Regions from separate parts of the Cupriavidus sp. GW821-FHT02F09 genome, predicted to be linked through region 2. Evidence: riboswitches for the same ligand, from Rfam matches in the RefSeq annotation. Region 2 holds a riboswitch; the other holds the start of a gene.

Region 1 (4,206 bases), on a different contig from region 2:
CACCGGCTGATCGGGATTCTCGTTCTGGCGCTGATGCACGAAGTCGATCAGGCCCTGCTTGTCGAGCTTGCGCTCAAAGCTGTTGCCGGCGTTATCCTTGCCGCGCGCGGTCAGTGCGCCGTCCTCATGCACGGTCACGACAATGGGGGGGGCCTTTTGCTGCTGGGTGGCGTTGGCCACGCTGGGCAGGTCAACCACGGCGGGATTCACGATCGGTGCCGCCACCATGAAAATGACGAGCAGCACCAGCATCACGTCAATGTAAGGCACGACGTTGATGTCGGCACTGGCCCGGCGGCGCGAGCCGCCACGGCGCTGTATCGCTGCCATTGCTGGTTCTCCTTGACCGAAGACGTTGGTGGCTTCGGCGCTTTAGCGGGTCTGCCGTTGCAGGATGTTCAGGAACTCTTCCATGAAGCTCTCGAAGCGGATGGCTAGGCGATCCACTTCGGTGGCGTAGCGGTTGTAGGCAATGACCGCCGGAATCGCCGCGAACAGGCCGATAGCGGTGGCGACCAGCGCCTCCGCAATGCCGGGCGCCACGGCCGCAAGCGTTGCCTGCTGCACATTTGACAAGCCGCGGAAGGCGTTCATGATCCCCCATACGGTGCCGAACAAGCCGATGTACGGGCTGACCGAACCTACCGACGCCAGAAACGGAAGATGCGACTCCATCACATCCATCTCACGCTGATAGGCCGCGCGCATCGCACGCCGTGCGGCATCGAGCAGCGCGCCGGCGTCATTGTTGCGCTCGCGCGCCTTCAGGTACTCGCCCATGCCGGACTCAAAGATCCGTTCCAGCGCGCCTGTGTTGTGACGATTGTTGGCTGCGCTCTGGTACAGGGCCTGCAGGTCGCCGCCGGCCCAGAAGTCGCGCTCGAACCCCTCGGTCTGGGTCCGCGCGGCGCGCAGGGAGAAATGCTTGCGGAAAATATATGTCCACGAGAACAGGGACATCACCAGCAGCAGGGCCATGACGGCCTGTGCCAGCACACTGGCGTGCAGCACCAGCGAAATGATCGACAGGTCTTGCGTGACGGTCACGGGATTCATCGAGCGGTCTTGATGGTTGCAAGGACGGGAGCGGGAATGGGAGTCGGGCGAAATGTGCTACGATCAACACACCCAACCCGGATGGCGCCAGTAGCCAGCAATTGCTCACCACGCCAAGCTTCTTGGGCGAATTGGACCGACGCCGGGCCAACCCGTTCAATCTGTGTCCGGATCTCAAGCAAGTCGTCCAGACGGGCGGGGGCATTGTAGTCCACCGCCGTGCTTCTGACGATGAAGACGACGCCCGACTCATCGGCCAGCGCTTGCTGTTCGATGCCAAGCGAGCGCAGCCACTCGGTACGGGCGCGCTCGAAGAACTTGAGGTAATTGGCGTAGAACACTACGCCGCCCGCGTCGGTGTCTTCCCAGTACACCCGCAAGGCCCACACATTGTTGCTCATGGCCGCGATTGTAACGGCAGCCAGCCCGACCCGGTGTAAACCCTTGCCCGACATTACAACAATTACATTACCTGACGGACAAGGCATTGACTTTCGGTCTTTGGCCCCGCAGCACCGTCTTGCAGCGGGCCAGCGCCTCGCGTTAAACTGCCGCCAACCATTCCATCTTGCGCGACTGGCGAAGTCAGTGGGCACTACCACGAGGAAGCGCAAAGTTCTCTGGCGCGATGTTTCAAGCGCCTGCCGCTCGCCTGGGCAGCGAATGGGAAGCAGGGTGCGCCCTGCGCCGGATAGCTAACGCGTCCAGCGCCGGTCGCCTGTGCCTTCCCCGCGCGCCCTACCCCGAAGCCATTCGGAATTCCCCTTTTTTCAGACGAGTTTTCGCCATGTTCGAACGCAGCCGCTATACGATCGACCAGATCGACCCCGAGCTTTTTGCCGCCATCCAGAAGGAAGACCAGCGCCAGGAAGAGCACATCGAGCTGATCGCCTCGGAAAACTACACCTCGCCGGCCGTGATGGCCGCGCAAGGCTCGCAACTGACCAACAAGTACGCCGAAGGCTATCCCGGCAAGCGCTACTACGGTGGCTGCGAGTACGTCGACGTCGTGGAGCAGCTGGCCATCGACCGCGTCAAGCAACTGTTCGGCGCCGAAGCCGCCAACGTGCAGCCCAATTCCGGCTCGCAGGCCAACCAGGGCGTGTTCTTCGCCGCCCTGAAGCCGGGTGACACCATCATGGGCATGAGCCTGGCCGAAGGCGGCCACCTGACCCACGGCATGGCGCTCAACATGAGCGGCAAATGGTTCAACGTGGTCAGCTACGGCCTGGACGCCAACGAAGACATCGACTACGACGCACTGGAAAAGCTGGCGCAGGAAAAGAAGCCCAAGCTGATCATCGCCGGCGCCTCGGCCTTCGCCCTGCGCATCGACTTCGAACGCATCTCCAAGGTAGCCAAGTCCATCGGCGCCCTGTTCATGGTCGACATGGCCCACTACGCCGGCCTGATCGCCGCCGGCGAGTACCCCAACCCGGTGCCGCACGCCGACTTCGTCACCACCACCACCCACAAGAGCCTGCGCGGCCCGCGCGGTGGCGTGATCCTGATGAAGGCCGAGCATGAGAAGGCCATCAACTCGGCCATCTTCCCCGGCATCCAGGGCGGCCCCCTGATGCACGTGATCGCCGGCAAGGCAGTCGCGTTCAAGGAAGCCCTGTCGCCCGAGTTCAAGACCTACCAGCAGCAAGTGGTCAAGAACGCCCGCGTGTTGGCCGAAACCCTGATCGAGCGCGGCCTGCGCATCGTCTCCGGCCGCACCGAAAGCCACGTCATGCTGGTCGACCTGCGCGCGATGCAGATCACCGGCAAGGAAGCCGAAAAGGTCCTGGGCGAAGCACACATCACCGTCAACAAGAACGCCATCCCCAACGACCCGGAAAAGCCGTTCGTCACCTCGGGCATCCGCCTGGGCTCGCCGGCAATGACCACCCGCGGCTTCAAGGAAGAAGAAGCCCGCCTGGTGGCCAACCTCGTCGCCGACGTGCTGGAAAACCCGCACGACCTGGCCAACATCGCGCGCGTGCGCGAGCAAGTGGCAGCCCTGACCAAGCGTTTCCCGGTCTACGGCTAAAGCCCAGCGCCACCCGCCACGCGCGGGTGGCCGGCAGCCCCGCCGCGGCGCGCGCCGCGCCTGCGGCGGGCCTTGCCAACCCAGCCCGGCGCGACACAGAATGACAAAACGCTGCCTGCGCGGCACGCGCCCCGGCTCATACTTCGAGGTGGTCAGGCATGAAATGCCCTTTTTGCGCTCACTCCAACACCCAGGTCCTGGACACGCGCATGTCGGAAGAAGGCGATACGGTGCGCCGCCGCCGCCGCTGTGAATCCTGCGACCGCCGCTTCACCACCTATGAGCGGATCGAGCTGTTCTTCCCCGCCATCGTCAAGAAAAACGGCTCCCGCGCGGACTATACCCGCGACAAGCTGAAAGACTCGATGCGCCTCGCCCTGCGCAAGCGCCCGGTCTCGGCCGAAGCCATCGACGCCTCCATCACCCGCATCGAAGAGAAACTGCTCGCCCTCGGCGAGAAGGAAATCCCCAGCAGCCAGGTCGGGGAACTGGTCATGCGCGAGCTGCGCCGGTTGGACAAAATTGCTTATATCCGGTTTGCTTCGGTGTATCGGAGTTTTGAGGATGTGTCGGAATTCCGCGACATGCTGGATGAGTTTTCGGCGTCTACCCCACGGAAGGGGTAGCAGACTTCCAAGGAAAGTTGTTTAATCTGCACTACCTTCCTATATAAAAACGGAAGGTACGGTGGACTCGCCCGGAGAGGCGAAATACGCCAACAAGAAAAAAAACAGTTTTCGGACGGGAGTCGAACATGGGTCAGCCTTCCTGCCTTGCGGCAGCGGGCTTGGTTGCACTTGTGCGCACCAGGCTATCGTGGGCACCGGGGAAAGCGCTGCGCAGTGCATGGGCAGCGTTGGCCGATTCACGCCCCTACGCCCTCCGGCGCGCTGCCAACCTCTCCCCCCTCCCCTCTGCGCTACGCGCCACTCGGCAAGCCGGCTTCACTCTCATCGAGCTGATGGTGGCGCTTTCGGTTCTCGCCATCCTGGCGGCAGCAGCAGTTCCGAACTTCAGCGCCTTCATCCATCGCAGCAGGATGACGACGGAATCATCCAATCTGATCAGCGACGTGGAGATCGCCCGTAGCGAAGCAGCACGTCGCAATACAACAA
Region 2 (4,206 bases):
CGCGCGGGCCAGAACCCCAAGCCAGACGACCGGCGTTGTGGAGAGCCTGAGGCTTACCGTGCGGTGTGTAAGCATAGTGCGGGTGCGTCGCGCGAAGATCCCCCGCGAATTTGTCGAGAGCATCGTGCCCAACGAATACACCCGTAGGCACGTAGAGCACGCAGTCCTCGGTATAGAGCGCCTCGATCGCCGCGCGACGACGCGCTGCGTCGCCTTCGCCGAAGACCTCCTGGAGGTTGCGATCAAGCAGTTCATGGGTACGGTCATTCATAACACACTCCTTAATCGATGACTGTGGACCTTTGCGGTCGCATGGGGTGGAAATCTCTTAAGTCTCTTGCATGTCCATTTCCTGTAGCAGCTGCTTCAGGAAGATGCGGGATGTGGTGCCGCGCTACTGAGCGAGGGCCAAGGTCTTCGTGACGGCGGTGATGACGGCTAACTGTCCTTCGAGTCTGCGTACCATGATCTATCTCCTGGGTGGCGTGGTGCGACGAGTAAGTGCGACGAGTGGTGCGACGAGACAAATCTATGACGTCATGCTAATTTTCGAAATAGAAATGAATGAAAACCATCGTTGCAGGATTGTCGATGTCAAAACTACCGGATTTCGAAGGGCTCGCGATGTTCGCGAAAGTTGCCGAAGAAGGCTCGTTCGCTGCGGCGGCAACTGCCATGGGGGTCTCGGTCGCCACGGTCTCCAGGGCCGTTACCCGTCTTGAAGAACGGCTGGGAGGTCGACTGTTCAACCGCACCTCCCGACGACTTGCACTCACGGACTATGGCCACACGCTTGCCGAGCGAGCGGCGAGAATCTACGCGGAGGCTGAGGAAGCGGAGGATTTCGCACGTGAGACGTCAAGCCGGCCACGTGGTCTCGTAAAGCTCGCGGCGCCGCTCTCCTTTGGTGCTCGCTGGGTGGCTCCGCTGTTGCCCGAGTTCTTTCGGACCTATCCGGATATTTCCGTCGAACTTCATCTCACGGACGCACAGACTGATCTGATTGGCGATGGCTTTGACGCCGCCCTGCGCATCGCCATCATGGAAGACTCGTCACTCGTCGCACGTCTCATTGCACCTGTGCGGCGATTTGTCGTGGCATCTCCAGCCTATCTGTCTCACCATGGCCATCCTCAGCACCCGCAAGACCTTGGCGCCCACCAGTGCCTTACCTACACCAACAGGAGTAAGCGCGACGTCTGGCGATTTACCCATGAAAGTGGCGAGGAATGCACCGTCACACCAACCGGAGCGTTGCGAGGAACGAGCGTGGAGGCATTGCTGCCCACGGTCCTCGCTGGACTTGCCATCACCGAGCTTCCTGAGTTTGTCGCGACGCAGTATTTCCGGGACAAACAGCTCGAGCCCGTTTTGACCGATTGGCGCTTGCCTGAAGGTGGTTTGTATTTCGTCACGCCCACTGCCCGCGCGCGGCCCGCGAAGGTGAGTGCGTTGGCCGATTTCTTCATCTCCAGACTCACCGCGGCGCAGTGGAGCGCAGAGACGTCTATGGATGGGGAATCATCCGGGCACCGCAGAAGGTAATTTCCTCTTTCTTCGATGGCCGATCTCAGTCCGACGGACGCCAGTGATCGTCCCAGGTTGGCTGGTTGTCTGTCAGCGCAAGACCACGGCGCCTCCGAGCCTAAAGTATTTTCTCCTGTGCTATGATTTCTGCACTCATGTGACTGGCGCATACAGATAGGGCACTATCGGGGAGCGTGAGGTTGCTAGCCGCCGCGCGCCTGGGCATTACCTACTATCCTTGGAGATGGGTTATGCCTGATTTTGCACAGTTGCTCATGTTTGCTCTTGTGGCGTTGGGAATGGTTTTAACGCCGGGGCCGAACATGATTTATCTAATTTCCCGCTCAATTTGCCAAGGTAGACGCGCAGGCCTCATTTCATTGGGCGGCGTTGCTCTGGGCTTTGTGTTCTACATGCTCTGCGCGGCATTCGGAATTACGGCCTTCGTATTTGCGGTACCTTACGCCTACGATACGCTTCGCTTTGGCGGCGCTTTGTACCTTCTATATCTTGCCTGGCAAGCGGTCAAACCGGGCGGACGGTCCGCATTTGCAGTGCGCGACCTGCCGGTCGATACCCCAAGGAAGCTCTTCAGCATGGGGTTTATCACCAACCTGGCGAATCCAAAAATCGCCGTCATGTATCTGTCTCTGCTTCCCCAATTTATTACGGAAGGACACGGCAGCGTTCTTACCCAGTCGCTGGCGCTCGGCGGCGTTCAGATTTCGATCAGCCTCGCTGTGAATGCACTGATCATCGTGACGGCCGGATCGATATCTACCTTCCTGTCAGGACGCCCGCAGTGGCTATTGGTGCAGCGCTGGCTGATGGGAAGCGTTCTGACAGGTCTGGCGGTGCGGATGGCATACGAATCCAAGAAATAGCAACACCTTGCCAATACGCCGGCGCATCAGCCGGCGGCCAACGTCCGTGGCCCTGAGCAGGCCATCGTGAACCTGCAGGAAGGTGCCCCGAGCGTCGAACTGGCGCATGTGCAGCCCACTGGCCTACCTGGGCGCTGCCGGGGCGCACGACTCACCCAGAACCAGGTCAAGCGGCACATTCACGCTACGCGGTTGCCTCCCCCCCTCCCCGGCCAAGCGGTCAAGCATCAGATGTGCGGCGGCCTGCGCGGCACGCTCGATGTCAAAGCGTAGCGTGGTTAGCGGGGGATACATCAACTCTAGCGTCTCCGGCGTACCGATGCCGATCACCGAAAGGTCTCTGGGAATATCCAGCCCCGCCTTGCGCGCAACATAAATGGCTCCGGAGAGCAGGCGCGTTCCTAGGCCGATGATTGCAGTGGGGGGTGCGGAAAGAGCGAGCATGGTCGCCATTTGGGTGCGTGACGAATCGATCGCCGAGCGTGACATACAGACTAGTGCCGGGTCGAACACCAAACCTGCCTCCGCAAGGGCATCCCGGTAGCCGAGCAGCTTTTCGCGCCCTGGACGAATGTGCTCGCCGGGCCCGAACAACGCGATACGGCGGTGACCCAATGAAATCAGATACGCCATTGCCTGCTTCACACCGCTACGATGGTCCAAATAGACCGCGTCCATTGGTAGCGGCGTTTCCCGATCCAGAATCACCACCGGTAAGCTGCAGCCGCTGAACAGGCTGTCGGCGGGGTCCGCGCTCTCCAGGCTCGGCGCGGCAATGATGCCCTCTAGCCGGCGGGTCTCGAACAGCGCAACCAGTTCGCGGTCGCGCCGTGGCTGGTCCAGTGTATTGCCGACCAACATGGAGTACCCGGCGGCCTGCATATGCTTCTCGACTTCGCTGAAATGCGCCGCCAGCAGCGGGTTGCCGATGTTCGAAACCAGGTAGCCGACCGTCTTGCTACGCCCGGTGCGCAGGTGGCGGGCGGCAAAGCTGGGTTCATAGTTCAGTGCCTCCACAGCCGCATGCACCCGGGCTCGCAGCGCCTGGCTGGCATAGCCGGTGCCGTTCAGCACCCGCGACACGCTGCCAATGGAAACCCCCGCCGCCTCAGCCACATCCCTGACGGAAATCCTTTGCGTCATGGTCTTCCCTAATGAAAACGTTCCACAGTTGGACGCCAAATTTGTTGCCTGCTAAGTTAGCACAAACGGAAATCGTTTTCACATTTCCGCTCACCTAACCCAGACAGCGCCAAACTATCCCATGCAGCAAGACCGTCCTTCGCGCCCTCTCGCCGCCCCCCCCTGGCGCCGACTTTACGGGCGAGGCCACGTGTGGATCCCTGAGCGGCAGGCCAGGCGAAGCGCAGTAAGCCTGGCGCGGCTCCGTCCGGAGCATGCCGCTGGCAATCACAACGACAACGGAGACATCCCATGCTTCACAGACTGATCTGTGTGGTCGCGGCCGCGCTCGCCCTGCACACGGCGGGGCCGGTACTGGCCGAAACCTATCCCTCACGGCCAATTCGCCTGGTAGTGCCGTTCCCGCCCGGTGGCACTGCGGACATTTTCGGACGGCTGCTCAGCCAGCAGCTCACGCAAAGCCTCGGGCAGCCGGTGCTGGTGGAGAACCGCGCCGGTGCGGGCGGAAACATCGGCGCGGCCGCCGTCGCCAATGCACCGGCGGACGGCTACACCTTGCTGCTGGGCACGATCGGCACCCACGGCATCAACCCGACGCTATACGCCAACCTTCCCTACGACCCAAAGAAGGACTTCCAGCCTGTGGCCCTGG

Evidence for each region. Region 2 has a riboswitch for ZMP and ZTP ahead of AC07XB_RS01370 (LysE family translocator). Riboswitches for the same ligand answer to the same signal wherever they lie in the genome.
Region 1: another riboswitch for ZMP and ZTP. It lies ahead of glyA (serine hydroxymethyltransferase); the one in region 2 lies ahead of AC07XB_RS01370 (LysE family translocator).

Annotation. Positions count from the first base shown of each region.
Region 1 is NZ_JBWKVH010000005.1:94,360-98,565, reverse strand. It holds gene tolR (protein TolR) at 1-330, opposite strand, end outside; gene tolQ (protein TolQ) at 373-1,056, opposite strand; gene ybgC (tol-pal system-associated acyl-CoA thioesterase) at 1,053-1,457, opposite strand; ZMP/ZTP riboswitch at 1,619-1,721, shown strand; gene glyA (serine hydroxymethyltransferase) at 1,844-3,091, shown strand; gene nrdR (transcriptional regulator NrdR) at 3,250-3,717, shown strand; gene AC07XB_RS07845 (GspH/FimT family pseudopilin) at 3,846-4,206, shown strand, end outside.
Region 2 is NZ_JBWKVH010000001.1:252,550-256,755, reverse strand. It holds gene AC07XB_RS01380 (nuclear transport factor 2 family protein) at 1-271, opposite strand, end outside; gene AC07XB_RS01375 (LysR family transcriptional regulator) at 592-1,545, shown strand; ZMP/ZTP riboswitch at 1,675-1,758, shown strand; gene AC07XB_RS01370 (LysE family translocator) at 1,779-2,411, shown strand; gene AC07XB_RS01365 (LacI family DNA-binding transcriptional regulator) at 2,535-3,554, opposite strand; gene AC07XB_RS01360 (Bug family tripartite tricarboxylate transporter substrate binding protein) at 3,846-4,206, shown strand, end outside.